3 regions of the Streptomyces sp. NPDC051776 genome follow, and region 2 is predicted to be linked to each of the others. Evidence: riboswitches for the same ligand, from Rfam matches in the RefSeq annotation. Region 2 holds a riboswitch; each other region holds the start of a gene.
What was found. Region 2 has a riboswitch for cyclic di-AMP ahead of AB0M26_RS01650 (transglycosylase family protein). Riboswitches for the same ligand answer to the same signal wherever they lie in the genome.

Region 1 (10,283 bases), on a different contig from region 2:
CGCGTCCGCATCCTCCTGGATCGCCGTGTCGACGATCTGCTCGGGGGTCTGGTGCAGACCGGTGTAGATCACTTCCATGCCCGCGTCGCGCAGCGCCCGCGCGATGACCTTGGCGCCGCGGTCGTGACCGTCGAGCCCCGGCTTGGCCACAACCACGCGGATCGGACCCGACACACCCATCCCAGCCTCCATGTACCTCAGGGTCACCACACGCATGCGTGAACGAAGGTTATCCCCAGCATCCCTCACCGGGCAGTTTTGCGGAGGCGGCCGAGGGGGAAATCACACCAGGGACACGTTTTGCAGGAGAGCCGCCAGCAGGCCGGAAGCGAGCCGTACCGGCCTCTCCCCATAATCGGGCTCTCCGTGAGGGCACACGGGGGACGGAGCCACCGTCCTCCTCATGTGCCGTCGGGAGGTCGGTCATGAGGGCCTTGCCCTTTCTTCCGAGTCTTCTCCGCCCTTCGGCCGCGTTCATCAAGGCCACAGCTCTTGACCTGGCGATTCTTGCCGGGCACGCGGTGCTCTACCCCACGGGCGTGATTCAGGAGAGCCCGCCGGAGGTGTCCACGCCCACGCAGCCCGCCGAGCCCTCCGACTCCCCCGGAGCCGGGCCCTCCCAGCCCGATACGGCCTGCGCGCCCGAAACGCCCCGTCTGCCGGCGGACGGCACCCCACACGCCTCCCGTGTGCCCGTGCTGCTCCTGCACGGCTTCATCGACAACCGCTCCGTCTTCGTCCTCCTCCGCCGTTCCCTGCGCCAGCACGGCTGGGATCATGTTGAAGCACTCAACTACTCGCCGTTGAGTTGCGACATCCGGGCCGCGGCCGCCCTGCTCGGCAAGCACATCGAGGAGGTCTGCGAGCGCACCGGCCACGCCAAGGTCGATGTGGTCGGACACAGCCTCGGCGGGCTGATCGCGCGCTACTACGTCCAGCGCCTCGGCGGGGACGTCCGCGTCCGCACCCTGGTCACGCTGGGCACACCGCACTCCGGCACCCGGGCCGTTCCTCTGCTGTCCGCGCACCCGATCGTGCGCCAGATGCGACCGGACTCCGATGTGATCGAGGAACTGGCCCGGCCCGCAGCCGGATGCGCCACGCACTTCGTGAGCTTCTGGAGCGATCTGGACCAGCTCATGGCGCCGCTGGAGACGGCACAGGTCCACCACCCGGACCTCATCGCCGAGAACGTGCAGGTCAGCGGCATCGGACATCTCGCACTGCCCGTGCACGGCGCCGTCGCGGCAGGCATTCGGGAGGCCCTGGACGCCGCGGCCTCGGGCGGCGGCGCATCGGAGGCGGCCTCCGTCGCCTGACGGGCCGGCCCGCCCGCTCCGTCACGCCACCGTCACGTACCCCGCCTCGAACCCTCCGGCCGGTTCGCTGAGCCGAAGGGCCTGCGCACTGGCAGGGACGCAACGGACAGGCCGGACAAGAAGGTTGCCCCCAGCCGTCCGCGCATCCCCTTCATCCGCCGCACCCGGGCAGCGCTCCGCATGGCACGACGTCGAACGACATTCGAACGTCCGGCCAAGCTCCGGTACGCAGACTGCCGAAAGGCGGCCAAATGCCCGTTCCTTGGGAAGCGGAAACCTGCCGAAGATTGTCGGCGCCGCATACCGCCGGGTACAGTCACCGCACTGCACCGCCCTGGGGAGTCCCCAGACCCCCGGCTCCTGCTGTCGAGGCGAAAGAGAAGTTGGTGGTGAACGACCGTCACCCGTCGGGCAACTCCGCCCCGACCGCCCATGCTCCCGACGCCTCGTACGGGCACTACGTCTCGTACGACCAGCAAGGGGCCTTCAACGGCCATGCCGGGTACGACGGATATTCCACCGGTACCTTCGACAGCCTGACCGCCGCCTACGACGACAGTGACCCGCTCTTCGGCGCGCTGCCCGGCTCGTACGGCAACGGCTCGCACGGCAACAGCTCGCACGGCAACGACGCGTACACCACTGGCGCCTTCGAGACGAGTACCTACGACTCGGGCCAGTACGACACCTCGCAGTGTGGCATGTCGATGGGTGGTTACGACACGTACGGGGCCTATGGGGGCACGCCGCACGAGACCGGCAGTTACGACACTTCCGCGTGGGGCGGCAGCACCATTCCGCACCAGAGCGGCCCCGCGACCGTCGAGTCCTTCGACGCGAGCGCCGACGCCCTCCACGCCACCGAGCAGGGCCACGTGGCCGACCAGGGCCATGCGCCCGAACCGGGCCAGGACACCGGCGCCTGGGCAACCGGCTCCTACGACTTCGGTGCGCAGGAGTTCGCCCAGCAGGACCTCTCGCAGCACAACTTCACCCAGCACGACTTCACCCAGCAGGACTTCACGCAGCAGGACCTCACGCAGGACCCCGGCCAGTACGACGCCACGCAGTGGGACACCACGGCCCACACCGGCACCTGGGACACCTCCGCCTTCGCTGCGGCCGCCGAGGAGCCCTATGCCGGAGCGCCCTACGCCGTCCACGAGTCGTACGACACGGCTCCGCAGGACGGTGAGGCGGAACGGACCGCCGTTTTCGAGACGTTGGACGAGCAGAGGTACGAGTCACCCGAAACCGGCCACGATGAGGCCGACTTCGACGACGCCTCCGCGGACACCGACGGAGGGCCCGCAAGCGCGCACGATCCCCGGGCCGGGCACGCTGCCGACGGGATCCAGGGCGGCCACGGCGTCGCCACCGTTCCTGTGCAGCGCCGCACCCCCGCCGCCCGCGGCCGGCGGCGCACGCCCGCCCGCCGCTCCGCGTTGCTCACCGTCGCCGTCCCGTCCGTAGCAGTGATGGGCGTCGCCGGGATCGCCGCGGCGTCGGTCAGCGGCGGCACCGACGGGGCAGAGACCACGCAGGCGGCGCCGGACCCGTCGTCCGTGAAGCCGGCGGCGGTCAACAGCAAGCTCGACAGCCAGCTCGCGACCCTCACCGCGGACGCCGATGACTTCGCCGACCGCGCCAGCCGCACCCAGGAGCGTCTCGACCTCAAGCAGCGCCGGCTCGAGGAGAAGAAGCGCAAGGAGGCGGAGGCAGCGCGCAAGGAGGCGCTCCGACCGAAGTTCGCGCTCCCCGTCGAGCAGGACGGCATCAGCGCGTACTACGGCCAGGCGGGCATCAACTGGATGTCCGTGCACACCGGCATCGACTTCCCGGTGAGCTACGGCACCCCGGTCAAGACCGCCACCGACGGCACCGTGCGCACCCAGTGGGACGCCTCCTACGGCAACATGGCCATAGTCACCGCCCCTGACGGCACCGAGACCTGGTACTGCCACCTCAGCAGCACCAAGATCCGCTCCGGCACGGTGAAGGCGGGAACCGTGATCGCCTATTCGGGCAACTCCGGCAACTCCACTGGCCCGCATCTGCACTTCGAGGTCCATCCCGGCGGCGGCTCCGCCGTCGACCCGCTGCCCTGGCTGCGCAGCCAGGGCCTCGACCCCACCTGACAGACCCGGGGTCTTCGCTCCACGGCCCTCGGCCCCTCGCACTCCCGGCCACTCGGCTCCACCGACGCGGGTGTACGGACACGGCCCCGGACGTATGCGGCGCCGCCCCCGCGGCTCGTCCTCCCAAGGAACCTCGCCCCCTGTGGGCCTCCACCGACCGGAGGGACTCAGAGCTTCTCCACCGGCGCGTACCGCAGCAGCAGAACCTTCGGCTTCTCGTCGCCGAAGTCGATCGTCGCCTTCGCGTCGTGCCCGCTGCCCGCCACCGACATCACGGTCCCCAGGCCGAACTGGTCGTGCGTGACACGGTCGCCGACCGCCAGCGAGATCACCGGCCGGTCCGTCGCCCTGCGCGTGGCGAAGCCGCTCGGCCCGGACCGGGAGCGCGAGGCCGACAGCGCGCCGCCCACCCCGGCCGCCGCCGAGGCCGAGGGCGTGGTCCCGCCCGTACGGCGCCACTCCACGTACGTCGGGGGGATCTCCTCCAGGAAGCGGGACGGCGGGTTGAACGACGGCTGGCCCCACGCGCTGCGCATCGTCGAGCGTGTCAGATACAGCCGCTCCCGCGCACGCGTGATCCCGACGTACGCCAGGCGCCGCTCCTCCTCCAGTTCCTTGGTGTCGCCGAGGGCGCGCATGTGCGGGAAGACGCCGTCCTCCATGCCCGTCAGGAAGACGACGGGGAACTCCAGGCCCTTGGCGGTGTGCAGGGTCATCAGGGTGATGACGCCCGTGCCCTCCTCGCCCTCGTCCTCGTCGGGGATCTGGTCGGAGTCGGCGACCAGGGCGACCTGTTCGAGGAATTCGGCGAGGGTGCCCGGGTTCTCCTCGGTGCGCTCCTGTTCGAACTCCAGCGCCACGGCGGCGAGTTCCTGGAGGTTCTCGATCCGTGTCTCGTCCTGGGGATCGGTGGACGCCTGGAGTTCGGCCAGATAGCCGGTGCGCTCCAGGACGGCTTCCAGGATCGTCGCGGGGCCGGCGCCGGACTCGGTGATCGTCCGCAGCTCTTCCATCAGGGTGTTGAACCGCTTGACGGCGTTGGCCGAGCGCGCGGCCATGCCGTATGCCTCGTCCACCCGCCGCAGCGCCTGGGCGAAGGAGATCTTCTGGCGCAGCGCGAGCGCCTCGATCATCGCCTCCGCGCGCTCGCCGATGCCGCGCTTGGGGACGTTGAGGATCCGGCGCAGCGGCACGGTGTCCTCGGGGTTGGCGAGCACCCGCAGATAGGCGAGGACGTCGCGGACCTCTCGGCGCTCGTAGAAGCGGACGCCGCCGACGACCTTGTACGGCAGGCCGACCCGGATGAAGATCTCCTCGAAGACACGGGACTGGGCGTTGGTGCGGTAGAAGACGGCGACGTCCCCCGCCTTGGCCTCGCCCTCGTCCGTCAGACGGTCTATCTCGTCGGCGACGAACTGCGCCTCGTCGTGCTCGGTGTCGGCGACATAGCCGGTGATGGCCGAACCGGCCCCGGCCTCCGTCCAGAGGTTCTTGGGGCGGCGGTCGGCGTTGCGCTCGATGACCGCGTTCGCGGCGGACAGGATCGTCTGCGTGGAGCGGTAGTTCTGCTCCAGCAGGATGGTCGTGGCGTCGGGGTAGTCCTCTTCGAACTGGAGGATGTTGCGGATCGTGGCGCCGCGGAAGGCGTAGATCGACTGGTCTGCGTCGCCGACGACGCACAGCTCGCCCACGCCGTCCTCGGGCGCGGTCTCCTCGGTGCCCACCAGCTCGCGCACCAGCATGTACTGCGCGTGGTTGGTGTCCTGGTACTCGTCCACCAGCACATGACGGAAGCGCCGCCGGTAGTGCTCGGCGACATCGGGGAACGCCTGGAGCAGATGGACGGTGGTCATGATGATGTCGTCGAAGTCCAGCGCGTTGGCCTCGCGCAGTCGCGACTGGTACAGCGTGTATGCCTCGGCGAGGGTCTTCTCGAAGTGGTCGGAGGCCTGACCCGCGAAGTCCTCCTCGTCGATGAGCTCGTTCTTGAGGTTGGAGATCTTCGCGCTGAAGGACTTCGGCGGATAGCGCTTCGGGTCGAGGTCCAGGTCGCGGCTGACCAGCGACATCAGGCGCTTGGAGTCGGCCACGTCGTAGATCGAGAAGCTGGAGGTGAAGCCGAGCTTCTTGCTCTCGCGGCGGAGGATGCGGACGCATGCGCTGTGGAAGGTGGACACCCACATCGCCTTGGCGCGCGGGCCGACGAGTTGCTCCACGCGCTCCTTCATCTCGCCCGCGGCCTTGTTGGTGAAGGTGATCGCGAGGATCTGGCCCGGGTGCACCCGCCGGGCCCCCAGCAGATATGCGATGCGGTGGGTGAGCACCCGGGTCTTGCCCGAGCCGGCCCCGGCGACGATGAGCAGCGGGGAGCCGCTGTGGACGACGGCCGAACGCTGCTGCTCGTTCAGCCCCTCGAGCAGCGCTTCGGGGTCCACGACGGGGCGGTGCGCGCCGTTGCGGTAGTACCGCTCGCGGGCCTCCTCCTCCGCGGAGGCGTCGAAGCGCCCGCCGAAGAGATCGGCGGGGATCTCCTCGGCTCCCCCCTCCTCGGGCGGCGGGGGCGGGTGCTCCTCACCGTGGCGTCCGGGGTGTCCCGTGTGGGCGGAGGGGCCCGGACCGCGGTGCTGGAGACCCGCCAGGAAGTTGTCGTCAAAGAGGCTGCTCATCGCTCCCCGAGTCTAGGCCGCCCGACCGACAGCCCACGCCGGTTCCCGGTCCTCGGACGTACGAGGGCCCGATCCGGTTCCAAACGATCGCGCTCCGGATTGGTCACGAAAAGGTTTCGGGCATATCGAACATCAGCCTTCACAGGTGCCCCAGACGTTGGCTACCGTGCTCGCTCAGGCGGCCCGAAACCCCCGTCGACGACCCGCGTCGGCACGGGCAGCCTCCGCTGAATCCGGCGCTGCCCGGCGGATGTCCGACCGACGTTCCCGCGGTATCCGGAGCCGGGGACCCACACGTCCCACCGGGGTGAATCGGCCCGCGCACGTGCATTTGCAGTCCGTCGGCGCGGAGCCGTAGGGCAGCCTTCCGTCCGCCCGAACCCGACAGCTAACCCGGTAAGCGGTCAACGGAAGGAGACGCGCGCCTTGGCGTCGCACCGCAAACTGCGGACACGTGGCCTTGCGTCACCCGGCTCGGGCCGGGCGGCGGTGGGGCTGACGACCGCGGCTCTCGCAGGGGTCAGCCTGCTGTCACAGAGTGCGCAGGCCGCTCCGGGCGAGCCGAAGCAGAGCATTGAGGAAGTCCAGAAGAAGGTGGACGAGCTCTACCGGCAGGCCGGCAGCGCCACGCAGAAGTACAACCAGGCCCAGGAGCGCACCGACCAGCAGCGCTCCAGAGTCGACCGGCTGCTCGACGACGTCGCCGAGCGCACGGAGAAGCTGAACGAGGCGCGGCGGCTGCTCGGCAGCTTCGCGGCCACCCAGTACCGCAACGGCGGCATGGCCCCCACGGCCACGATGCTGCTCGCGGACGACCCGCAGAGCTACTTCGACCAGGACCACCTGATGTCCCGTATGACCGGGCGGCAGAAGCAGGCGGTCGACGACTTCCAAACCCAGCAGCGGGCCGCGGCGAAGAAGCGGGCCGAGGCCACGGAGAGCCTGGCGGGCCTGGCCGAATCGCAGAAGCAGCTCCGCACCACCAAGGAGTCGGTGCAGCGCAAGCTCGCGGACGCGCGTGAGCTGCTGTCGAAGCTGACGGCCGAGGAGAAGGCCCGGCTGGCGGCGATCGAGCGAAGAAAGAAGGCCGAGGCCCAGCGCAAGGCGGAGGAACTGGCCCGGCAGCAGGCCGAGAAGCGGCGCCAGGAGGAGGCCGAGCAGGGCTCGGATTCGTCCGAGAGCTCCGGCTCCTACGCGGTCAAGGCCGAGAAGGCGGTCGCCTTCGCGCGTGCGCAGATAGGCAAGCCGTACGTGTGGGGGGCGACGGGTCCGAATTCCTTCGACTGCTCGGGACTGACCCAGGGCGCCTGGAAGGCCGCCGGGGTCTCGCTGCCGCGCACCACCTGGGACCAGGTGAAGGTCGGCCAGCGCGTGGCGACCGAGGATCTGCAGCGGGGGGACCTCGTCTTCTTCTACGACGACATCAGCCACGTCGGCATCTACATCGGCGACGGGCAGATGATCCACGCGCCGAAGCCGGGTGCGAACGTCCGCACCGAGGCCATCACGTACATGCCGATCTACGGCAGCGTCCGGCCCGCGTGACAAGCCGCCCGTGCCCTCCGGCCGGTGCTCTCGCCAAGCGGGGCACCCGTCGGAGGGCCGGGACCAATCCGGCGCTGGAGGGCGGCCCGGGGCGGGGAGGGCGCGCGGCTGCGCGTCAGGTCCAGAGAACGGCGATGAAGATGTTGGCCAGGGTGAGCAGGCCGACGGCTCCGAAGGCCCCCTTCTCGACGTTCTCCTCGTCCCGCTTCACATAGACCAGACCGAGGATGACGACCAGGACGGCGAGCTTCACGCCGATCTTGACGTTGTTGACCGCCTGGTCGTCGGCCTGGTTCAGCCCCACCAGCACGACTCCGGTGACGAGCATGGTCAGCGCTCCGTGCAGCATGCCGGAACTGAAGCGCTGGGTCCCCTCGCCCATCGCCTTCATCTGGTACAGGAAGCCGCCGAGCAGGGCCGCGATGCCGATGATGTGCAGGCCGACGAAGACATTGATGGCTATGTCCATGCGCGGAGCCTAGCCGGGTCCATAGCAGCCGCTCCCGCTCGGGTGAGCCCCAATTGCCGCTTCGGTCATGCCCGTAGCGTGAACGGCCATAGGCGGCGGAAATCACCCGGACCGTACGATCACTGCCGTACCGAAACGTTTCAGTCCCGGTCATCCCGGCTCACTGCCGCGACGAGGCGGATTAGCGTCCTCCCCCTAGGTGCCCGTGCGGCGCCCCGGAACGGCCCCTTCCGCAAGGCCACCGGAGAGTCAGGGGAAGGAAGTGACGGCCGCCGTGGCCTCGCACAGGAAGCCCAGGCAGCGATCGTTCATCGGCTCGCTCACGGGCGGCACCGCCGCCCGTACGGCCGCGACGTTCGCGCTCGCGGGCGCGGCGGGCTCAGTCGCCCTCGACGGAGCGGCCCAGGCGGACCCGGCCCCGGCCCAGGTGAAGGAGAAGGTCGACCGGCTCCACCACGAGGCCGAGTTCGCCACCGAGAAGTACAACGGCGCGATGGAGAAGACCCGCGCGGCGCAGCGGTCCCTGGACCGCCTCCGCGACGAGGCGGCCCGCAGGACCGAGAAACTGAGCGCCTCGCGCAACGCCCTCGGCTCGATCGCCACGTCCCAGTACCGCTCCGGGGGCATCGACCCGGCGGTTCAGCTCGCGCTCTCCTCCTCCCCCGACGACTATCTCGACCGCGCTTCCGCAGTCGAGCGGGCCGGGAGCCGCCAGGCCACGGCCGTCGCGGGCATCCAGCGGCAGCTCCGTGCCATCGAGCAGGTACGGCGCGAGGCCTCGGGGAAGCTGGCCGAACTCGAGGACCACCAAGCCGCGTTGCTGGGACACAAGCGCACCGTCCACCGCAAACTCCGTGATGCCGAGCGGCTGCTGGACCGGCTGACCGAGGCGCAGCGGGCCGAGATCCTCGGCCGGGACGGCCACGCCGCGGACGGCCTCGCCACCACGGGCCGCGCAGGCCGCGCCTTCCCCCGCGGCCCGGTCCGTGCGCCCAACGCCCGCGCCGCCCAAGCCGTCGCGTACGCGCAGAGCGCTCTGGGCAAGCCGTACGTCTGGGGCGCCACAGGTCCGAGCGGCTTCGACTGCTCGGGCCTCACACAGGCCGCCTGGCGCGCCGCCGGGGTGGCCCTGCCGCGCACCACCTACACCCAGATCAACGCCGGCCGACGCGTCCCGCGGGCCCAACTCGCCCCCGGCGACCTGGTCTTCTTCTACTCCGGCGTCAGTCATGTCGGGCTCTACATCGGCGGCGACCGCATGATCCACGCCCCCCGCCCCGGGGCTCCGGTGCGGGTGGCACCCATCGACCAGATGCCGTTCGCGGGCGCGACGCGCCCGGCCTAGCACCGCCGTCGGGAGATCACCGCGGGGCGTCGCCCGATCGGTCCGCCCGCGCTACGGGGAGATCGACAACGCGCAATTGACCCGCAATTCAGCCGTTGTTGCCCTCAACTCGCCCGGAAGTAAAAGCAGTTGGCATCAAGAGACACCTGTGAAAAACATTCGGCGGCACGGGCGTGCGCGGGTGGAACAAATTTCCACGGCAGCTCGTCTTCGTATAGTCGCATGTCTTACCGAATGCCTCGTCCTGGTGAATTCACGCCTCCCGTTGACCCGGGGGTCTGCTTAGCGTGAAAGTACGACCCACTCTCGGAGGCGGGGGCAGTCAATGAGCCCTGCTCCCCCGCCAGTTGGAGGCAATTCGCCATGCAGTCCTCGGCACAGAGCCAACTCGCATTTCCCTTCCCCCCGATTCCGGGGTTCCCGTTTCCCCCGCTCCCGCCCTTCCCCGGGCTGCCCAACGTGCCCCTCCTCCTGGGCGTCGTACCTGCCCAGGGAGGGGCAGGGAACGTCGTCTTCCTGTTCGGCTTCGGCCTGAACAGCCCGACCTCGGTCACCTTCGGTGGGGTCCCCGCCACCTCGGTCACCCCGATCATCCCCGGCATCCTGCTCAGCGCGGTGGTGCCCGCGGGCGTGACTCCCGGCACGGTGCCGGTCGTGGTCAACACCGCTAGCGGCCCCAGCAACTCCTTCCCGTTCCTCTACACCGTCTCTCCCCCGACGCCGCCCATCGCGCTGACCATCGTTCCGTCAACCGGACCCACCGCCGGCGGGACCCCGTTCACCATCTTCGGGGCCAACCTG
Region 2 (10,283 bases):
GAAGCTCATCCACCGGCACCCTCATGTCTTCGGCACCGAGACGGCGCAGACCTCGGAGGACGTGAAGGCGCACTGGCTGCGCACCAAGGCCACCGAGAAACAGCGCGAGTCCGTCACCGACGGCATCCCGCTGGGCCAGCCCGCGCTGGCGCTCGCCGCCAAGCTCGCCGCCCGCGTGCGGACGGCGGGCCTGGAGGTCGGCCTGCCCGCGTCGCCTGGCGGGGGAGACGTTGGCGAGCAACTGCTCGCCCTCGCGGTACGGTCCGAGGCCGAGGGCACGGACCCCGAGTCCGCGCTGCGCGCCGCTGCCCGGGCCTACCGCGACGCCATCCGTACAGCCGAAGGAACCGACTGACTTCCCTCGACCCGGGTACCCGGGATCCATGTTCGAGCTGACCATGGAATTCGCCGCGCGGCGCGACTACCTCGTCGGGATCGGGCCCCTGGTCGTCGGGGTCGTCGTGGTGATCCTGCTGGTCGGAGCGGTGATGCTCGGCCTGCGGGTGCGTTCCCGCGAGCCGGCTCCGCCCAAGGATCCGCAGCCGCGGGGCGGCGCGTGGGGCACGCACGAGGAGCACGAGTCGGGGGCCCCGCCCACCAACCACGGGCCGGGCCACCAGGACCTCGCGCGCCCGCGCACGGACTTCCACGAGCGCCGCAGGCCTCACGACGTCCCGCACAACGGGGTGCGCCACATGCCGTACGAGTTCGACAACACCCCCTCCGAGTCGGCCGCGGACGAAGGCGAGCCCGAAGGGCGCAGGTGGGACCGCGGAGGCAGTGGCCATGGCACGGGCTGACGCCGCCCCGGGCCCCGCCGGACGCGGTAGCCGGGCACTACTCGGGAACCGCGGGCGAGCGGGACGTCACAGTGCCCGGACGTTGACGGGGCGTCACCGGCCTCGGAAGACTGCCCGGCATGGTGATCACCGGACAGCGCAGCGGATACGGCAGGAAGCGCATGCTCGAAGCGGCAGGAGGAGCCGTGTCACGGCTGGCACGGCCGGATGGGCACGGGCGTGGCGCACTCGCCGCGTTCGGGGCGCTGGCAGTCGCCGACGTGGCCGCCGTGGCCCGCAATCCGCGCGGACTGCGCAGGGCCGCGAAGCCTCTGCTGATGCCCGCGCTCGCGGGGCACGTACTGCGCCGCCGCAACGACGCGTCCGAACCCGTTCCCAAGGCGCTGGTCGCCGGGCTCGCCTTTGCGGCGGCGGGCGACACCGCGCTCCTTTTCGACAAGCACGAATCCGCCTTCTTTCTCGGCATGGCGGCTTTCCTCGGCACACAGGTCAGCTACACCGCCGGCTACTCCCGGCTCGGTGCGCTCCGGGGCGTCGTCAGGAAGCCGCTGCCGGCACTCGGCTGCCTGGCCGGCTGGGCTGCGATCAACGCGGTGCTGGCCCCCTCATTGGACGCGCGGCTCCGTCTGCCCGTCGCCGGGTACAGCCTCGCGCTGACCGTCATGGGCGCCGCCGCGCTCGGGGTGGGAGGCAAGGTCGCCGCGGGGGCCGGTTGCTTCCTCGCGTCGGACCTGCTGATCGGCCTTCAGGCCGCGGGTTACGAGCTGCCCTCACGGCAGGCCCACGAGGTCCTCGTCATGGCGGGCTACCTCCTCGGCCAGTACCTGATCACGTCGGGGTGGCTGGAGCACACGGATTCGCGGCGCGCCGTCACGGCGTAGCCCGGCCGTACCGCCGCGCTCCGGGCCGGGCCTCCCGGCGGAGGGCGGCTCGTAAATCCGGACCGCAAACAGGCCGGTGGCCTCCCGCGTCGTCGCGGGAGGCCACCGGTTTCCGGTGCAGGAGGTGGTGGGCGGGGAGGGAGGGCCGAGCCGTGGCTCACCACCTGCGCGGAGTCTCTGGTCAGTGGTGCTTCTTCTTGTCCCACTTCTTGTGGTGCTTCTTCTCGTGCTTCTTGCCGTGCTTCTTGCCGTGCTTGTGGTGCTTCGTCTTGGCCTCGTGCACCTCTGCGTTGATGCAGGTGTGGCCCCAGGTGGCGTTGAGTTCGCCGTCGCCATCGATGGTGTTCCCGCAAAAGTTGATCGGGGCGTGGATCGGGATCTGGAGCACGTTGCCGGAGATGTAGCCCGAGGAGCCGGCGGCCAGACCCTTGGCCTCGCTGTCGGCAGCGGCGGTGCCGGCGCCACCGGCCACCACGGCGCCCGCGGCGGCCGTGACCGCAATCGTCCTGATCATCCGTGACATCTGCTGCCTCTCCTCTGCAGAAGGAACCATCCACCTCCGTAGCGGAGTTGGCATCCGCGACAACGCGGGGGCTGCGGCGGGTCACGCGCCGTTACGCCGAATGGGGCCATCGGGCCCGCGGGCCGACCGCCTCGCGACGGGGGCCATCGGGACCACGGACCGACCGCCTCGCGAGGGGGCCATCGGGCTCTCGGACCGACCGCCCGGCGCCGGGGACCATCGGGCCCGCCGACCGCCCGCCCGGGCGCCGGGATACGGCCCGCGGGCGCCGGGATACGGTCGTGACGTGCACGAGGAGAACCGCGCCCCGACCTCGCCCGACCTCTTCACCTGGGAGTTCGCTGCCGACCCCTACCCCGCGTACGCCTGGCTGCGCGAGCACTCCCCGGTGCACTGGACCCGGCTGCCCAGCGGGGTGAGCGCATGGCTCGTCACCCGGTACGCGGACGCCAAGCAGGCCCTGGCCGACCCCCGGCTGTCGAAGAACCCCGCCCGCCATCAGGAGCGTTCGTCCACCGAGGCGCCGGCGGGCACAGCGGGCAGGTCGGCGCACGCCAAGGGCAAGGTCGGCATTCCCGGCGAGCGCAGCGCAGAGCTGATGACCCATCTGCTCAACATCGACCCGCCCGACCACACCCGTCTGCGGCGGCTCGTCTCCAAGGCGTTCACACCGCGCCGCGTCGCCGAATTCGGCCCACGGGTCCAGGAGTTGACCGACCGGCTCATCGATGTCTTCGCGAAACGGGGTGAAGCCGACCTCATTCATGAATTCGCTTTTCCGCTTCCCATCTACGCGATCTGCGACATGCTGGGCGTCCCGGCGGAGGATCAGGACGACTTCCGCGACTGGGCGGGGATGATGATCCGGCACGGGGGAGGTCCGCGCGGCGGGGTGGCCCGTTCGGTGAAGAAAATGCGCTGGTACCTCGCCGAGTTGATCCACCGCAAGCGCGCCGACCTCGGCGACGACCTCATCTCGGGCCTGATCCGAGCAAGCGACCACGGCGAGCACCTCACCGAGGGAGAGGCCGCGGCGATGGCGTTCATCCTGCTCTTCGCCGGTTTCGAGACGACGGTCAATCTCATCGGAAACGGCACGTACGCACTGCTGCGCAACTCCGGTCAGCGGGAACTGCTCAATCGGGCCCTCGTAGGGGGCGACGAGGCACTGCTCGCGAGCGCCGTCGAGGAACTGCTGCGCTACGACGGTCCGGTGGAGATCGCCACCTGGCGGTTCGCGACCGAGCCTGTCGTCATCGGCGGGCAGCGCGTCGCCACCGGAGACCCCGTCCTCGTCGTCCTCGCCGCCGCCGACCGGGATCCCGCCCGCTTCACCGACCCGGACACGCTCGACCTCGCCCGCCGCGACAACCAGCACCTCGGCTACGGACACGGAATTCACTACTGTTTGGGTGCTCCGCTCGCCCGGCTGGAGGCGCAGACCGCACTCGCCACGCTTTTCCGGCGTCTTCCCGACGTGCGACTCGCGGCGGAACCTACCGATTTGCGATGGCGCGGAGGGCTCATCATGCGTGGATTGCGCACGCTTCCGGTGGAGTTCATCCCCTCCCAAAACTGAGTCGGTTTCAACTATGTGATCTTCGCGTGATCTCCACTACATCGACTTGTGACGGCGGTTCGGCCTCGCTACTTTCATGCCGCACTCCGCTTCACCGTCGCTCGAAAGGCTCCGCATGCGTTCCGCGACCGGCCGGCACCGCCGTCCTCGTCAAGCCCCGGCCATCTTCGTCACGGCTGGCGTGACGGGTTCGGCGATCGCCCTGCCGCTGCTGGCGGCGGGCGGTGCGCAGGCCGCGGACACCGAGACCTGGGACCGGGTCGCTCAGTGCGAGAGCGGCGGTCTGTGGAGCGCCGACACGGGCAATGGCTACTTCGGCGGGCTGCAGGTCACCCAGGACACCTGGGAGGAGTTCGGCGGCCGCGACTACGCGCCACGGGCCGACCTCGCCAGCCGTTCCCAGCAGATAGCCGTCGCCGAGAAGATCCTCGCCGCCAAGGGGCCCCAGGCGTGGCCGCAGTGCGCGCTCGACGCCGGCCTCACCGACGACGGCGAGGCCCCTGACATCGACCCCGGCATCGATCTGTCGCGGCCGATCGGGACCCTGCTGCCCGGCGAGTCCCCCGTGGCCGGCCCGGATTCCGCCGAGCCCGGGACCTCGGGGTCCGATCCGCGCGACCAGGACACGGAGGACCGTACGGGGTACGGCGCGCCGTCCGGGGGTTACGAGCAGGAGCCCGGCGGCTCCGAATCGGCCGCTCCCTCCGGCGGTTCCGTCACCGGCAAGCACCGCGGCGCTCCCGCGGACGAGGAAGCCGGGAGTGGCACGGACCGCGGAACGGGCGAGGGTGAGGGGCGCGAGAGCGGCCGTCACGCCTCCCGCGGCGACTCCGCCCGCGCGGGACAGAGGGGCGACTACACCGTCCGACCGGGTGACAGTCTGTCGGAAATCGCCGAAAAGCACTCGCTCGCGGGTGGTTGGCCCGCGTTGTACGAGGCCAACGAGTCCGTGGTCGGCAGCGACCCGGACCTTATTCTCCCTGGTCAGAAGCTTGATCTCAGGGGATCGAAGGGCTAGTTCGCGCACCTGTGCCCCAGTGTGCGGCGACTGAGAGAAGCATCTCATCGGCCCAACGCGCCTATTGCGCCCGCCTGATGCGCCCGCACCTGTCCCGACCTGCACGGATAAGGGCAACAGAGGGAAAATCAGGGCCTCCTGGTGCTGGATGTCGGTTTTTGAACCGGTGGGACTTGTGTGCTTACCGTCGAACCGCTCGCCACACGGCGGGCGCCGCCGACCATCACGCCGAATCCTGCCGGTGGCCGGAGGACAGTCGACGCGCGAGCGCCGGAGGCAGGAGCGGGGGACCCAAGGTAAGTGCCGGACGGACCGCGACAGAGGACCGGACGGCTAGGGGTGAAGACCCGGTGCGCGAGCACCGGGCCGGGCCGCTCACAGCCCGAACCCGACAGCTCACCTCGCAGGCGTCGGTGAGGAGATGTTCATGCTGCTTTCCGGCAACAAGGGCACCCGGGGCGCGCACCGCCGCCCATCCACCATGGCCCGTATCGCAGCCCTCGCCGGTGTCGCCGGCACCGCGGTCGCCGTACCGCTCTTCGGCGCCGACTCGGCGAACGCGGCCTCCGTCGGAACCTGGGAGAAGGTCGCCCAGTGCGAGTCCGGCGGCAACTGGCACATCAACACCGGCAACGGCTACTACGGCGGGCTGCAGTTCTCGGCGTCGAGCTGGTCCGCCGCGGGTGGTCACCGGTACGCACGCCGCGCCGACCTGGCCACCAAGGACCAGCAGATCGCCACCGCCGAGAGGTTGCTCGACCTGCAGGGGCCCGGTGCCTGGTCCTGCGCAGGCGCCGGCGGCCTGACCACAGGCGGCGCGGATGCCGGCGTGGACACCGCCCGCTCCTCCGCAGGGGGTGCCGAGGCGCGCGCCGACCGCAGCGATCGCGGAGGCCCGGCCGGTACGCCCGTCAAGAAGGGCGACGGCGCGTACGAGGTCAAGCCCGGTGACACCCTCGGCTCGATCGCCGAGGCAGAAGGCGTCGAGGGCGGCTGGAAGAAGCTCTACGAGCTGAACAAGGACACCGTCGAGCGGGCCGATCTGATCCTTCCCGGCCAGCGTCTCCACCTGAGCTGACCCGGTGACCGGCCCGGCCCGCCCAGGGTCGGCCGGGCCGGCCGGGACCGCAGGCGGATCCACGGCCCCCAAAGATCCCCTTTACGGGCCTTTGGGGGCCTTTTCGTCTCGGGGGGCGGGCAGAGAACGGCCGAGGATCCGAGGGCGGTTAGGCTCATGCCGCAGAGACGGACTCACCGAGTCCTCGAGCGACGGGCTCACCGAGTCCCGCGTCCCAGCGTCAGATCCCAGAAGGAGATGCTCGTGCCGTCCATCGACGTCGTCGTAGCCCGCGAGATCCTCGACTCGCGAGGCAACCCCACGGTCGAGGTCGAGGTCGGCCTCGACGACGGCAGCACCGGTCGTGCCGCCGTTCCCTCCGGTGCCTCCACCGGAGCGTTCGAGGCCCTCGAGCTCCGCGACGGTGACAAGAGCCGCTACGGCGGCAAGGGCGTGGAGAAGGCCGTGCTCGCCGTCATCGAGCAGATCGGCCCGGAGCTGGTCGGCTACGACGCCACCGAGCAGCGGCTGATCGACCAGGCGATGTTCGACCTGGATGCCACCCCGGACAAGTCCTCCCTCGGCGCCAACGCGATCCTCGGTGTCTCCCTGGCCGTTGCGCACGCCGCCTCCGAGGCCTCCGACCTGCCGCTCTTCCGCTACCTCGGCGGGCCGAACGCGCACCTGCTGCCGGTCCCGATGATGAACATCCTCAACGGCGGCTCGCACGCCGACTCCAACGTGGACATCCAGGAGTTCATGATCGCGCCCATCGGCGCCGAGTCCTTCTCCGAGGCGCTGCGCTGGGGCGCCGAGATCTACCACACCCTGAAGTCCGTGCTGAAGGAGCGGGGCCTGTCCACGGGCCTCGGCGATGAGGGCGGCTTCGCCCCGAACCTGGACTCCAACCGCGAGGCACTGGACCTGATCGTCGAGGCGATCAAGAAGGCCGGGTACCAGCCCGGTCAGGACATCGCCCTCGCTCTGGACGTCGCCGCCACCGAGTTCTACAAGGACGGCGTGTACGAGTTCGAGGGCAAGACCCGTACCGCCGCCGAGATGACCTCCTACTACTCCGAACTGGTCGACGCGTACCCGCTGGTCTCCATCGAGGACCCGCTGAACGAGGAGGACTGGGACGGCTGGAAGACCATCACCGAGCAGCTCGGTGACAAGGTCCAGCTCGTCGGCGACGACCTGTTCGTCACCAACCCCGAGCGCCTCGCCCGCGGTATCGAGAACAACACCGCCAACGCGCTGCTGGTCAAGGTCAACCAGATCGGTTCGCTGACCGAGACCCTCGACGCCGTCGAGCTCGCCCAGCGCAACGGCTTCAAGTGCATGATGTCCCACCGCTCCGGCGAGACCGAGGACGTCACCATCGCCGACCTGGCCGTCGCCACCAACTGCGGCCAGATCAAGACCGGCGCCCCGGCCCGCTCCGAGCGCGTCGCCAAGTACAACCAGCTCCTGCGCATCGAGGAGATCCTCGACGACGCCGCGGTCTACGCCGGCCGCAGCGCCTTCCCGCGCTTCAAGGGCTGACCGCGCACGAGCACCGGTCCCGAGGGCGGTACGAAGCCCGCGGGCCGGTTGCTCCGGCCTTCGTCCGTCCCCGGCTGCGGTCCCGTACCGTGGCCGGGGACGTCCGTATCCGACAGCAGGGAGGCGACGTGGGCGCGGACCGGGAGCGGTTCTCCACCGCGACCAGACTCAAGGCGCTCGGCGAACAGGCCGCCGCCCGGGTCTACCGGGCCCAGGCCCGCAGAGCCCCCCGGCGCAGCCGGCTGACCGGCCGGGCCGCGCTCCTCGCGCTGGTCGTCTGCTCGCTCGTCGTCGCCCTGGCCTACCCGATGCGGCAGTGGGTCTCCCAGCGTTCGGAGATCGCCGAGCAGCAGCGCGAGGCCGAGCAGGCGCGCAGGGCCGTGGAGAAGCTGCGCGACGAGAAGGCGCGCTGGCAGGACCCGGCGTACGTCGAGCGGCAGGCCCGCGAGCATCTGCACTTCCTCAAGCCCGGCGAGACCGGCTACACCGTGGTCGGCGGCGGCTCGTACGACAGCAGCAGGCCGCGGGGCCAGGGCATGGCCGACCGCGCCTGGTACAGCAACCTCTGGGAGGGCGTCGACCGGGTCGACTCCCGCGACTGACGGCGGTCGACCGGGTCGACTCCCGCTACTGACCGCGGTTCCCTCACCGTCCCGGGCACGTCCCGGTACCCGACTTCCCTATCCGACCGAAGAGATCTGCGCAGGCATGGACACGCCCCCTCCCCAGACCGACCCCACCCCGCCGACCGACGCCGACATCAAGGCGATCGGCGAGCAACTGGGCCGTGTGCCGCGCGGTCTGCGCGCCGTCGCGCACCGCTGCCCGTGCGGGCTGCCCGACGTGGTGGAGACCGCGCCGCGCCTGGAGGACGGCACGCCCTTCCCGACGCTCTACTACCTGACCTGCCCGCGCGCGGCCTCCGCCATCGGCACGCTGGAGGCGGAGGGCGTGATGAAGGACATGAGCGCCCGCCTCGGGGAGGACCCGGAGCTGGCGGCCGCGTACCGTGCCGCGCACGAGGACTACATCCGGCGCCGCGACGCCGTCGAGGTGCTGGAGGGCTTCCCGAGCGCGGGCGGCATGCCGGACCGCGTGAAGTGCCTGCACGTCCTGGTCGCCCACTCCCTGGCAGCGGGTCCGGGCGTCAATCCGCTGGGGGACGAGGCCCTCGCGTTGCTGCCGGAGTGGTGGCGCAAGGGACCGTGCGTGTCCTGCCCGCCGGGCGGCCAGGAGCAGGACGCGGAAACCCGGGAGCAGCACGCGGACGCGCAGGAGCAGGATGCGGACGCGCAGGAGTACAAGGAGGACGGCGCATGACGCGGGTCGCCGCTGTCGACTGCGGTACGAACTCCATTCGCCTGCTGGTCGCCGACGCCGATCCGGCCACCGGTGAGTTGAAGGAGCTGGACCGGCGGATGACGATCGTGCGCCTCGGCCAGGGCGTGGACCGTACGGGCCGGCTCGCGCCGGAGGCCCTGGAGCGCACCTTCACCGCATGCCGCGAGTACGCGGAGGTGATCCGCGAACTCGGCGCCCGGCGCACGCGGTTCGTCGCCACCTCCGCCTCGCGCGATGCCGAGAACCGCGAGGAGTTCGTGCGCGGCGTGGTGGACATCCTGGGCGTGGAGCCCGAGGTGATCAGCGGTGACCAGGAAGCGGAGTTCTCCTTCACCGGCGCCACCAAGGAGCTGTCGGGCCCGGAAGAGGGCGCGAAGCGCTTCCAGAAGCCGTATCTCGTCGTCGACATCGGCGGCGGCTCGACGGAGTTCGTGGTCGGCGACGATCACGTACGGGCGGCACGCTCCGTCGACATCGGCTGCGTCCGCATGACGGAGCGTCACCTCGTACAGGACGGGCGGGTCACCGATCCTCCGGAGCCCGCCCAGGCCGACGCCATAAGGGCGGACATCGACGCGGCTCTGGACCTCGCCGAGGAGAGCGTGCCGCTGGCCGAGGCCCGTACGCTCGTGGGGCTCGCAGGGTCGGTCACCACGGTCGCGGGCATCGCTCTCGGCCTACCGGCGTACGACTCGGAGGCGATCCACCACGCGCGGGTCTCCGTGGACCGGGTCCGGGAGATCACCGCCGACCTCCTGTCGTCGACGCACGACGAGCGGGCCGCGATCCCCGTGATGCACCCGGGCAGGGTGGATGTGATCGCCTCGGGCGCCATGGTGCTGCTCGCGATCATGGAACGGACGGGAGCGCGGGAGGTCGTCGTCAGCGAGCACGACATCCTGGACGGCATCGCCTGGAGCCTCGCCTGAGACACGGCGGGCGCGCGGGCGGGGAGGTGCGGCGCCGCGGACGCGGCGGCTAGCCGACCGCTCCGCCACCCTCCTCGGCCGCCTCAGCGGTGCGGGCCTCCGCGGCGCGGGCCTCTGCGGTGTTGTTCTGGGCGGTGTTGTTCTCCGCGGTGTTGTTCTCCGCGGTGCAGAGCCGATTCGCCAGCACGTACGCGACGCGGACATCCCGGTAGGCCTCCCCTGTCTGCACGGGTTCGGGGAGGTTGCTGCGGCGCGCACGGGACATCGCGTCCCGGCCCGTGGCGCCGGTGAACCGGACGTCCGTTCGCGGTGGGGCCCGGAAGCGCAGCCGGTCCGCCGACACGAGGGTGCGCAACTCGATGTCGTGGAGATCGGTGGCGGGGTCGACGGACACCTCGTTTCAGGGCGGCCGGCCGCCGGATCTGCGCTCGCCTTCCCGTCGGCGGGCCGGGCGGCGGGTCCCGCCGCTGCCGCGCTCGGCACCGCCGCGTTCGCCTCTGCCGCGTTCGCCCCTGCTGCGCTCCGTGCCGCCGCGCGTGGTCTTCCTGGCCCCTTCGACGGCTTCCCCGGCAGCGCCTTCCGCGGACCTGCCCGCGCTTTCGCCGGCGTC
Region 3 (10,283 bases), on a different contig from region 2:
AGCGGGTGCAGGCATCCACACAGCTCGAACCCCGGGCGCGTCCGACGTCCCTGCGTTCTCGGTCGGGCACCACGGCCGGTCGGTCACGTCGTGCAGCGGGGACGGATGGACACGTGCGACGACACCCGTTGGAGGCGTATCCGCGCACCACCCGCCCGGCGGTGGATGAGCTCCGGTGAACGGCCCGCTGGTCCCGGGCGCCTCAGATGCTGATGCCCCTGGCACGCAGATACGCCAGCGGGTCGGCGTCCGAGCCGTAGCCGGGCCCGGTCCGCACTTCGAAGTGCAGGTGCGGACCGGTGACGTTTCCGGTCGAACCCGACCTGCCAATGCGCTGCCCGCCGTTCACCGGCTGGCCCGCGCGGACGGAGAGCGCCGAAAGGTGCGCGTACTGGCTGTACTTGCCGTCCGCATGCCGGATCACGACCTGGTAGCCGTAGGCGCCGCCCCACCCTGCCTCCACCACCTTCCCGGTGGCGACCGCGCGTACGGCCGTGCCTGTCGGGACAGGGAAGTCGACGCCCGTGTGGTAGCCGCTCGACCAGCTCGATCCGGGGGCGTGGTACGGGGTGCCGATCGCGGTGTTCGCGACCGGGCTGGAGAAGCCGGAGGCGGCGGACCCGGCCGACGACGCCTTCTGTTCGGACCGCTGCGTCCGTTCCTTCCGTTCGGACCGCTGCGTCCGTTCCTTGCGTTCGGTGCCCTGCGACTGATGCTTCCGGGACTCCTCATGCGCCTTGCGGGACTGCTTCCCGGGCTGCTGTCCCTGCCGCTCCGTCCTCTGCGGCTTCGCGGTCTTCTCCGCCTGCCCAGCCTGATCGGTCCGTTGCGCGGGGCCGGCCTTCCGGCCGATGACGAGCTTCTGCCCGGGGATGATGAGGTCCGGATCGTCGCCGATGACGCGGCGGTTGTCCTCGTAGATCCGCTCCCAGCCGCCGTCCACGTCGCGCACGCGCGCTATGGCGAAGAGGGTGTCGCCACTGACCACGGTGTACGACTCGGGTCTGATGCGGTCCGGGCGGCTCTCGGCCGACGCCATCCGCGAGACCTGCGGCTCCGTATGAGCGGTGGTGGGCGGGGTTTCGCTCCCGCGCGACAGTCCGGCATTGCCCGAGCAGGCGGGCCAGGCCCCGGGCCCCTGTCCGAAGCGGACCTTCTCGGCCACGGCGATCTGCTGGTCCTTCGTGGCGAGGTCGGCGCGCGGCGCGTAGGCCGTACCGCCGTACTCCTCCCACGTGGATTGGGTGAACTGCAGCCCGCCGTAAAAGCCGTTGCCGGTGTTGATGCTCCAGTCGCCGGTGCTCTCGCACTCCGCGACCTTGTCCCAGGTGTCGACGGGCGCGGCCTCGGCACTTGGGACGCCGACTAACGGCAGGGCTATCCCCGCGCCGCCTGCGGTGACCGTGAGAGATGCCTGCGAGATGCGGTTCGGCTGGTACCTGCGATGACGGCCGTGTGCGGGCATGGGCGTTTTCCTCTCCAGCTGCGGGGCGCGCCAAGATTAAGGCGGGTATTCCATGGGCCACAAGAGAGCCTCGTTTACTGGAAGATCGGAATCCGGAACGCTGGACGGAATCGCTGTCATGCCACAGCCATGAATAGTCACTTCCGTTTTACTGGACAGGACACGGACAACAATTGCGGAGGAACCCATGCCGAATCCCGTCCCTTCGGTCGCCGAACTCACCGCTCTCTACGGCCTGGAGCCACTGCCCCTGGAAGGCGGTCTCTTCCGACAGACATGGGCGGGCCCGGGAGAACCCGGCGGACATCCCTCGGGTACGGCGATCCTCTTCCTGATGGCGGCCAAAAGCGATCTCTTCTCGGCCATGCACCGGCTGCCCCGCGACGAGGTCTGGCACTTCTACCTGGGGGATCCGGTGGAGCTGCTGCTCCTCGAGCCCGGCGGCGCATCGCGGGTCGAGCCGCTCGGCCAGGACGTCATGGCCGGTCAGCACGTCCAGTTCACCGTCCCGGGCGGTACGTGGATGGGTGCCCGGGTGCGCGCCGGCGGCAGCCACGCGCTCATCGGATGCACCCTCGCCCCGGGCTTCCTCCCCTCCGACTACGAGGGCGGCGACGCGGACGAACTGGCCGCGCGCTACCCGGAACACTCCGGGATGATCCGGGCGTTGTGCCGGGGCGCGTGACCGCTCCCGGACAGCGCGGCGCGTAGCCGCCGTCCCGGTCGCGGCGACACGTCCAAGGGCGACACGACCAAGGCGACTCAACAGAAGCCGCGCAACAGAAGCGAGGTGCCGGTCCCCCGTCGTCACGGGGAACCGGCACCTCATCGAGTCAGGAGGGAAGACTCCGTAGCCGTTCGAGTCGTACGAGCGTCAGATCTTGACGCCGTGGTCACGCAGGTAGGCGACCGGGTCGATGTCCGAGCCGTAGTCCGGGCCGGTGCGGACCTCGAAGTGGAGGTGCGGACCGGAGGAGTTGCCCGTGGAGCCGGACAGGCCGATCTGATGGCCGCCGGTCACGGACTGACCCGCCGAGACGGACAGCGAGGACAGGTGGGCGTACTGGCTGTACTTGCCGTCCGCGTGGCGGATGACGACCTGGTTGCCGTACGAGCCGCCCCAGCCCGCGGACACGACCTCACCGGCGCCGATCGACTTCACCGTCGTACCCGTGGGCACGGGGAAGTCCGCGCCCGTGTGGTAGCCGCTGGACCAGGCGGAGCCCGCCTGGTGGTACGGGGTGCCGAGCGTGAGGTTGTCCACCGGGGCGCTGAAGCCGTCGGCGCTCTTGCCGGCGGCGGGCTTGGCGGCCGGCCTGGCGGTCGGCTTCGGGGCCTTGGGCGCGGCGTGCTTCGAGCCCTGCTTCTTCCAGCCCTCGTGCTTCTGCCCGGCCTCGGCCTTACCGCCGCCGAGGCTGAGCTTCTGGCCCGGGTGGATCAGGTTCGGGTTCTCGCCGACGACCTGGCGGTTGTCCTGGTAGACGCGCTTCCAGCCACCGTCGATCTGCTTGGACGTGGCGATCTTGTAGAGCGAGTCGCCCTTGACGACCGTGTACGCCTCGGTCTTGCCGTGGCGCTTGTCGTCGCGGTCGGCGCGGTCCTTGGCGGGGGCGGCCTTGGTCTCGGCCTTCCCACCGGTGGCGGGGGCCTCGGGGGCCGGACCACCCTTGGCCAGACCGGCCTTGGGGCCGCAGACCGGCCAGGCGCCGGGGCCCTGGCCCTCGAGCACCTTCTCGGCGACGGCTATCTGCTCGGCCTTGGTCGCGTGGTCGGCGCGGTCGGCGTACTTGGCGCCGCCGAAGGCGTCCCACGTGCTCTGGGTGAACTGCAGGCCTCCGAAGAAGCCATTGCCGGTGTTGATGCTCCAGTTGCCGTTGCTCTCGCACTCGGCGACCTTGTCCCAGGTGCTGACCGAAGCGGCGTTCGCGCTGCCCGCGCCGACGAAGGACAGGCCGATACCGGCACCGCCAGCGGCGGCGACGAACGTGGCGCGAGTAATCCGATTGGGCTTGAAGCGGCGGTGACGTCCGCGTGCAGACATAGGGTGCTTCCTCTCCTACGCCTGCGAGGTGAGCTGTCGGGTTCGGGCTGGAGTTGCCCGGCCGCGCCCTGAGCGCTATGAGCGCTGCGGCACGTCTTCACCCCTAGCCGGACCACGCCGATCGCGGTACGGCACTTACCTTGGTTCCCCCGCTCCTGCCGTGGGTGCGTTGTCGTTTCTCCCCCCACCGGCGGCAGGACTCGGCGCTCCGGCAGATGGGCGCCCGCCCTTTCCGTGGACAGGCAGCGGAAAAATAAACACATTCATTTCTTCGCCACAAGTGCCCTGCAATTGTCTGAATCGCCGGGGGACAGATCGACTTGCATTTGGGTCACGCTACGCTGCCGATCCTTGCCCCACAGCAAAGGCGATTACTACCGAACGACTCTCACGGAGGGCAGGGGGTAACCAAGTCGAAGGAATTTGGCCTCTTCGAGTGCGCGAGGTCACATTCACGGCGAGGCATCTGTGAGATGGGTCACCGGGCAGCCAATTGTCCGTTTTATGGGTTGAATTCGCCTTTGCTGCATTGCGGACATGAAACGACCCTTTGACGCATCGGAGGCTATCCGGCGAAACGGATGATTCTGGACCAAGCACCCGAGGCGTTTCCCGGCACCCGCCCCATTCGCGCATATCGTGAGCAGCCCCGATCGCGGAACGTGCGGAGTCGCAGTGCAGAGAACGGACGAGTTGACGGGCCCCCGCGCTCCGGTGCCGCATGCAGCCGGTGCGAGGACCACACCCGAGGCCCCGGGTCGCACAAGCCCTCGCCGGCTCCCGTGGCCGATCGTCACCGTCCTGGGGCTCGGACTCGCCCTCGCGGCCGCGGTCGTCACCGGCGCGATCGGGCAGCCCGACCCCGGCGCCGTCGGCGCCTGGCGTACGGTCTGCGTCGCGATCGTGGTGCAGGCCCTGCCGTTCCTGCTGCTCGGCACGGTCATCTCAGGGGCCATCAACGCGTTCGTGCCCGCGCGGGCCCTCACCCGGGCGCTGCCGAAGCGGCCGGCGCTCGCGGTCCCCGTGGCCAGCGCAGCCGGAGTCGTCCTGCCGGGGTGCGAGTGCGCGTCCGTACCGGTGGCGGGAAGCCTGATCCGGCGTGGAGTCACGCCCGCGGCCGCGTTCGCCTTCCTCCTCTCGGCCCCCGCTGTGAACCCGATCGTGCTCGCGTCCACGGCCGTCGCCTTTCCCGGCGCGCCCGGGATGGTGGCGGCCAGGCTGCTCGCCTCGCTGGTCACCTCGGCCGCGATGGGCTGGCTGTGGATCCGCCTCGGACGGGAGGAGTGGCTGCGGCTGCCGGCCCACCGCACGGGACACAGCCCTGGCCACAGCCGGTGGGAGGAGTTCCGGCTGGGCTTCCAGCACGACCTCCTGCACGCCGGCGGGTTTCTGGTGCTGGGGGCGATGGCGGCGGCGACGTTCAACGTCGCCGTCCCACGCTCGGTCCTGGACACCTTCACCGGATCGCCCTGGCTCTCGGTGGCCTTCCTCGCCGCACTGGCGATCGTGCTCGCCGTCTGCTCGGAGGCGGACGCCTTCGTCGCCGCCTCCCTCACCGGCTTCTCCCCCACCGCACGGCTGGCGTTCATGGTCGTCGGGCCGATGGTGGACGTGAAGCTCATCGCCCTGCAGTCGGGCACCTTCGGACGCGGCTTCGCCGTCCGGTTCCCGGCGGCGACCGCACTGATGGCCGTCGCCTGCAGCGCTCTGGTCGGGTGGTTGATGCTATGAGGCGCAATGTCCAGATTCTTCTGCTTCTGCTTTCGGGCGCCGGGCTGTTGCACATCGCGCTCCTCAGCGACGTGTATCTGCGGTACGTGAAGGAGGGGCTGCGGCCGCCGCTGATCGTCTCGGGCGTGCTGCTGGTCGCCCTGGGCATGGTGGGCGCGGCGCGGGACGGCTTCCCCTTCGCCAGACCCACCACCTTCGCCAAGCCCACCGCCGAGCCTGCCGTTCGAGCGGCTGCAGGACCCGCGCGAGCGGACCACGGACAGGAACGCGGGCACGGGCGCGAAGGCGGGCACGGGCACGAAGGCAGCCACGGACACGACGGCGGACAGGCGCGCGAAGACAGCCACGGACACGACGGCGGACAGGCGCACGAAGACAGCCACGGACACGACGGCGGGCAGGCGCGCGAAAGCAGGCATGAACACGGGCACGACCACAGCCGTGGCCCCAAGGTCGCCTGGCTGTTGTTCTTCCCCGCCATCAGCCTGCTCTTCTTCACGCCTCCCGCGCTCGGCTCGTACACCGCGGCACGGGACGGCGATACGGCGACGGCTTCGAGGGGGTCCAGCTTCGCCCGGCTGCCCGACACCTCACCCCTGGTGATGCCGCTGTCGGACTTCAGCTCGCGCGCCCGCAGGGACGGCTCCCGGAGCCTTGACGGCCGTACGGTCGCGATGACCGGATTCGTCACCCCGGGGCAGGGTGGTGGCTGGTACCTGACCCGCCTGTCGCTGAGCTGCTGCGCCGCGGATTCCCAGGCGGTCAAGGTCCGCGTGTTCGGCGCCCCTCCCCCGCCCGCCGACTCCTGGGTCACCGTCACCGGCACTTGGCACCCAGTGGGCGCGATCGGGACGCCGTCCGCCACAGCGGCACTGGACGCTGACGGCGTACGGCACGCCGCCCGGCCGGCGAACCCGTACGCGGACGCCCCGCCGCCCAGGGCCTGACCGTCCGGCCGCCCAGGTCCCGGTTCACGAACCCGGCCCCGTACACGTACGGCCGCCCGCCCAGGTGACGGTCGGGCCCTGGGCGGTGGCCCCTCGGCGCGACCGGCGCCGGTTCAGCGGATGGGCATTCCCGAGAGGGTGCGGGCAATCACCAGACGCTGGATCTCGCTCGTCCCTTCAAAAATGGTGTAAATCGCAGCATCCCGGTGCATACGCTCCACCGGGTACTCCCGTGTGAAGCCATTGCCGCCCAGGATCTGCAAGGCCTGCGCGGTGACCTTCTTCGCCGTCTCGCTCGCGAACAGCTTCGACATCGAGCCCTCGGCCGCCGTGAACGGCTGGCCGGTGGTCGCCATCCAGGATGCCCGCCACACCAACAGGCGGGCGGCGTCGATCTGGGTGCGCATGTCGGCGAGCTGGAAGGCGACGCCCTGGTTGTCGATGATGGGGCGCCCGAACTGGGTCCGGGTCTTGGCGTATTCGAGGGCCTCCTCGTATGCGGCGCGGGCCGTGCCCACCGCCATGGCGCCCACCGCGGGCCGGGAGGCCTCGAAGGTGGCCATCGCCGCATTCTTCAGACGCTCGCCGCCGGACTTCACGCGTTCGCGGGCGCGCGCGAGCCGCTCGTCGAGCTCGTCCTTGCCACCCAGCAGACAGCCCCCCGGGACCCGTACGTCCTCGAGGACGACCTCGGCCGTGTGGGAGGCGCGGATGCCGTGCTTCTTGAATTTCTGCCCCTGGGAGAGACCGGGGGTCTCCGGCGGGACGATGAACGAGGCGTGCCCCTTGGACCCCAGGTCCGGGTCGACGACCGCCACCACGACGTGGACGTTGGCGATTCCGCCGTTGGTCGCCCAGGTCTTGGTGCCGTTGAGCACCCACTCGTCCTTGGCCTCGTCGTAGACGGCGCGAGTGCGCATGGAGGCCACATCGGATCCGGCGTCGGGCTCGGAGGAGCAGAAGGCCGCGACCTTGACGTCGTCCGGGTCGCCGTACATCTGCGGGATCCAGGTGCCGATCTGTTCCTCGGTGCCGTTGGCCAGCACGCCGACGGCCGCGAGTCCGGTGCCCACGATGGACAGGCCGATGCCCGCGTCGCCCCAGAACAGCTCCTCCATGGCCATGGGGATGCCGAGGCCGGTGGGGTCGAAGTACTGCTGGGCGTAGAAGTCGAGGGAGTACAGGCCGATCTTGGCGGCTTCCTGGATGACGGGCCAGGGGGTCTCTTCGCGTTCGTCCCACTCGGCCGCGGCCGGGCGCATCACATCCGCGGCAAAGCCGTGGACCCAGTCCCGGACCGCCTTCTGCTCGTCGTCGAGTTCGAGCCTGAACTCAGCCATTGCCCCTCCACCTGCGAGTTACTTGCGGTAACCACAGTCTGTTACCGGTCAGTAAGCACTGTCAACTCCTCGCTCCCGATCAGTTCGCGCACCTGGCCAGGTGTTACGTTGCGGGCACGAGCACGCGCACGGGCGGGGAGACACCTCATGGAGACCAGTCAGCGGGAAGACCAGCAGCGCGCAGCGGAGCGGCGCCGCAAGGAACTGCTGGAGGCCGCGGACCGTGTGGTGCTGCGCGACGGACCCGGAGCGTCCATGAACGCCATCGCCGCCGAGGCCGGCATCACCAAGCCGATCCTCTACCGCCACTTCGGCGACAAAGGCGGGCTCTACCGCGCCCTCGCCGTACGGCACACGGACGCCCTGCTCGCCGGACTCCGCGCCGCTCTCGACGCGCCGTCCGACCGCCGGGACCGGGTGGAGCGGACTCTCGACACCTATCTCTCCGCCATCGAGGCCCGCCCCCAGGTCTACCGCTTCCTGATGCACCCGTCGGACGACGCCCAGACCGGCGAGCAGGGCTTCGACGTCGGCCGCCACTCCGCGCCGCTGCTGCGCCGCATGGGAGAGGAACTGGCGCAGGTCATCGCGGAGCGGGTCGACCTCGGCCCCGGCAGCGACGAGCTGGCGCGGGTCTGGGGCCACGGCATCGTCGGCATGATGCACGCGGCGGGCGACTGGTGGCTGCGCGAACGCCCCTGCTCCCGCGCCCAGTTGGTGCGTCATCTGGCCGATCTGCTGTGGGGCCGGCTGGCTGCGGCGGGCGACCGCGTGGGCGGGCCCGGCTTCTGAGGCCCCCGCTTCCGAAGCCCCACCTTCCGAGACGGAATCTTCCGGGGCCCGCCTTCCGAGGCGGAGCCTTCCGAGGCCCCCGCTTCCTGAGCCTCCGCTTCCGAGGCGGAGCGCCCGTGCGGCGAGCCGCTGCCCACCAAGCGGCGCCGTTGCGGTGCATGGCCTACGAGTCGCGCGTCCGCGCTCCCCGCCCCAGCCCCCGAGACCGGCCTACGACGCCGAGGCCTGCCCCGCCCACGGTGCACGCCGTGCCGCCCGCAGCGCCCGGCGCCTGCGCAGCCCGGTCAGGCGGTCGGTGTAGACCTTCCCGTCCAGATGGTCCGTCTCGTGCTGCAGGCAGCGCGCGAAGAAGCCGGTGCCCTCGATACGGACCGGCGCACCCGTACGGTCGAACCCCTCGACCACGGCCCGGTCGAAGCGCCGCGTCCCCGCCTCGACACCGGGGAGGGACAGGCATCCCTCCGGCCCCCTGAGGGTCACGCCGCCGGTCTCGACGAGCCGCGGGTTCACCACGTGCCCGAGATGGCGGCGGTCCTCGTCGTCGGGACAGTCGTAGACGAACACCCGCAGCGGCAGCCCGACCTGGTTCGCCGCGAGGCCCACCCCCTGGGCGGCGTACATGGTCGCGAACAGGTCCTCGACGAGCTGGGCGAGCGCCCCGTCGAAGGCGGTGATCTCCCCGCAGGGGGCGTGCAGCACCGGATCCCCGAGCAGCCGCATGGGCCGTACGAGTCCGGAACTGCCGGGAATGACACTGTGTCGCACGGGCCAAGCGTACGGTCCCGGGCGGGACCGGCAGGTCGGGCGCGGGGTTGTGGTTCGGGCCCGAGGGCGGATCTCGATAGGCTGATCCCCGAACGGAGCCTCCCGGTCGGCGAATCGGCGCGGGGGGCGTTCCACCGACGGACCGGGGGCGGGCGCGGCACCGGATGCAAGGAGGAACCAGGACGATGACGGACAACTCGGAGCCGCTGTCCCCGCGGGCCAAGCTGGCCGTGACGGCCGGCAGAGCCGCAGCGGCAGTCTCACGGGCGGCGGGCCGCGGCAGCGGATCGGTGATCGGCGGACGGGTGGCCCTCAAGCTCGACCCCGACCTCCTGGCCCGCCTGGCCCGGCATCTGGATGTCGTCCTGGTCTCGGCGACCAACGGCAAGACCACCACGACGCGGCTGATCGCCGAGGCGCTCCGGGCGAGCGGCCCGGTCGTCTCCAACGCGCTGGGCGCGAACATGCCCGCGGGCATCACCTCCGCCCTCGCCGGAGGCTCCGACGCCCGGTACGGCGTGATCGAGGTCGACGAGAAGTACCTGGCCGGGGTCGCGGGGGACGTCACGCCGAAGGCCATCGCCCTGCTCAATCTCTCCCGCGACCAGCTCGACCGTGCCGCCGAGACCCGCATGCTGGCCGAGAGGTGGCGCGAGGGCCTGTCCGGCACGAAGGCCACGGTCGTCGCCAACTGCGACGACCCGCTCGTCGTCTGGGCCGCCTCGTCCTCCCCCAACGTGGTCTGGGTAGCCGCGGGCCAGGAGTGGAAGGACGACGCCTGGTCCTGCCCGTCCTGCGGCGGCGTTCTGCAGCGCCCCGGCGACGACTGGATGTGCGGCGACTGCGGCTTCCGCCGCCCCGTCCCGACCTGGGCCCTGAACGGCGACCACGTCCTGGATCCGCACGGCTCCGCATGGCCGATCCGCCTCCAGCTTCCGGGGCGGGCGAACCGGGCGAACGCCACGACCTCCGCCGCCGTGGCCGCGACCTTCGGGGTGCCGCCCCAGGTGGCGCTGGAGCGCATGTACCAGGTGCAGGCGGTGGCCGGACGCTACGACGTCGTCACCTTCGAGGGCCGAGAACTGCGGCTGCTGCTGGCGAAGAACCCGGCCGGCTGGCTCGAGACCTTCTCGCTGATCGACCCCCCGCCCACGCCCGTGATCCTCTCGGTGAACGCGCGCGGCGCCGACGGGACGGACACG

Region 1: another riboswitch for cyclic di-AMP. It lies ahead of AB0M26_RS11530 (NlpC/P60 family protein); the one in region 2 lies ahead of AB0M26_RS01650 (transglycosylase family protein).
Region 3: another riboswitch for cyclic di-AMP. It lies ahead of AB0M26_RS17475 (transglycosylase family protein); the one in region 2 lies ahead of AB0M26_RS01650 (transglycosylase family protein).

Annotation. Positions count from the first base shown of each region.
Region 1 is NZ_JBFAYQ010000011.1:16,819-27,101, forward strand. Features, by position in the region: gene AB0M26_RS11510 (cobalamin B12-binding domain-containing protein) at 1-180, opposite strand, end outside; gene AB0M26_RS11515 (alpha/beta fold hydrolase) at 426-1,319, shown strand; gene AB0M26_RS11520 (M23 family metallopeptidase) at 1,709-3,457, shown strand; gene pcrA (DNA helicase PcrA) at 3,625-6,123, opposite strand; cyclic di-AMP (ydaO/yuaA leader) riboswitch at 6,382-6,542, shown strand; gene AB0M26_RS11530 (NlpC/P60 family protein) at 6,550-7,668, shown strand; gene AB0M26_RS11535 (hypothetical protein) at 7,784-8,137, opposite strand; gene AB0M26_RS11540 (C40 family peptidase) at 8,412-9,482, shown strand; gene AB0M26_RS11545 (IPT/TIG domain-containing protein) at 9,942-10,283, shown strand, end outside.
Region 2 is NZ_JBFAYQ010000001.1:366,996-377,278, forward strand. Features, by position in the region: gene AB0M26_RS01620 (nucleoside triphosphate pyrophosphohydrolase) at 1-355, shown strand, start outside; gene AB0M26_RS01625 (DUF6479 family protein) at 384-800, shown strand; gene AB0M26_RS01630 (lysoplasmalogenase) at 920-1,681, shown strand; gene AB0M26_RS01635 (chaplin) at 1,863-2,204, opposite strand; gene AB0M26_RS01640 (cytochrome P450) at 2,491-3,783, shown strand; gene AB0M26_RS01645 (transglycosylase family protein) at 3,899-4,801, shown strand; cyclic di-AMP (ydaO/yuaA leader) riboswitch at 5,018-5,226, shown strand; gene AB0M26_RS01650 (transglycosylase family protein) at 5,229-5,879, shown strand; gene eno (phosphopyruvate hydratase) at 6,117-7,403, shown strand; gene AB0M26_RS01660 (septum formation initiator family protein) at 7,532-8,005, shown strand; gene AB0M26_RS01665 (DUF501 domain-containing protein) at 8,112-8,723, shown strand; gene AB0M26_RS01670 (Ppx/GppA phosphatase family protein) at 8,720-9,673, shown strand; gene AB0M26_RS01675 (hypothetical protein) at 9,723-10,067, opposite strand; gene AB0M26_RS01680 (hypothetical protein) at 10,074-10,283, opposite strand, start outside.
Region 3 is NZ_JBFAYQ010000020.1:60,383-70,665, forward strand. Features, by position in the region: gene AB0M26_RS17465 (transglycosylase family protein) at 203-1,465, opposite strand; gene AB0M26_RS17470 (cupin domain-containing protein) at 1,653-2,150, shown strand; gene AB0M26_RS17475 (transglycosylase family protein) at 2,340-3,506, opposite strand; cyclic di-AMP (ydaO/yuaA leader) riboswitch at 3,512-3,683, opposite strand; gene AB0M26_RS17480 (permease) at 4,182-5,237, shown strand; gene AB0M26_RS17485 (TIGR03943 family protein) at 5,234-6,184, shown strand; gene AB0M26_RS17490 (acyl-CoA dehydrogenase family protein) at 6,298-7,524, opposite strand; gene AB0M26_RS17495 (TetR family transcriptional regulator) at 7,672-8,316, shown strand; gene def (peptide deformylase) at 8,527-9,081, opposite strand; gene AB0M26_RS17505 (MurT ligase domain-containing protein) at 9,267-10,283, shown strand, end outside.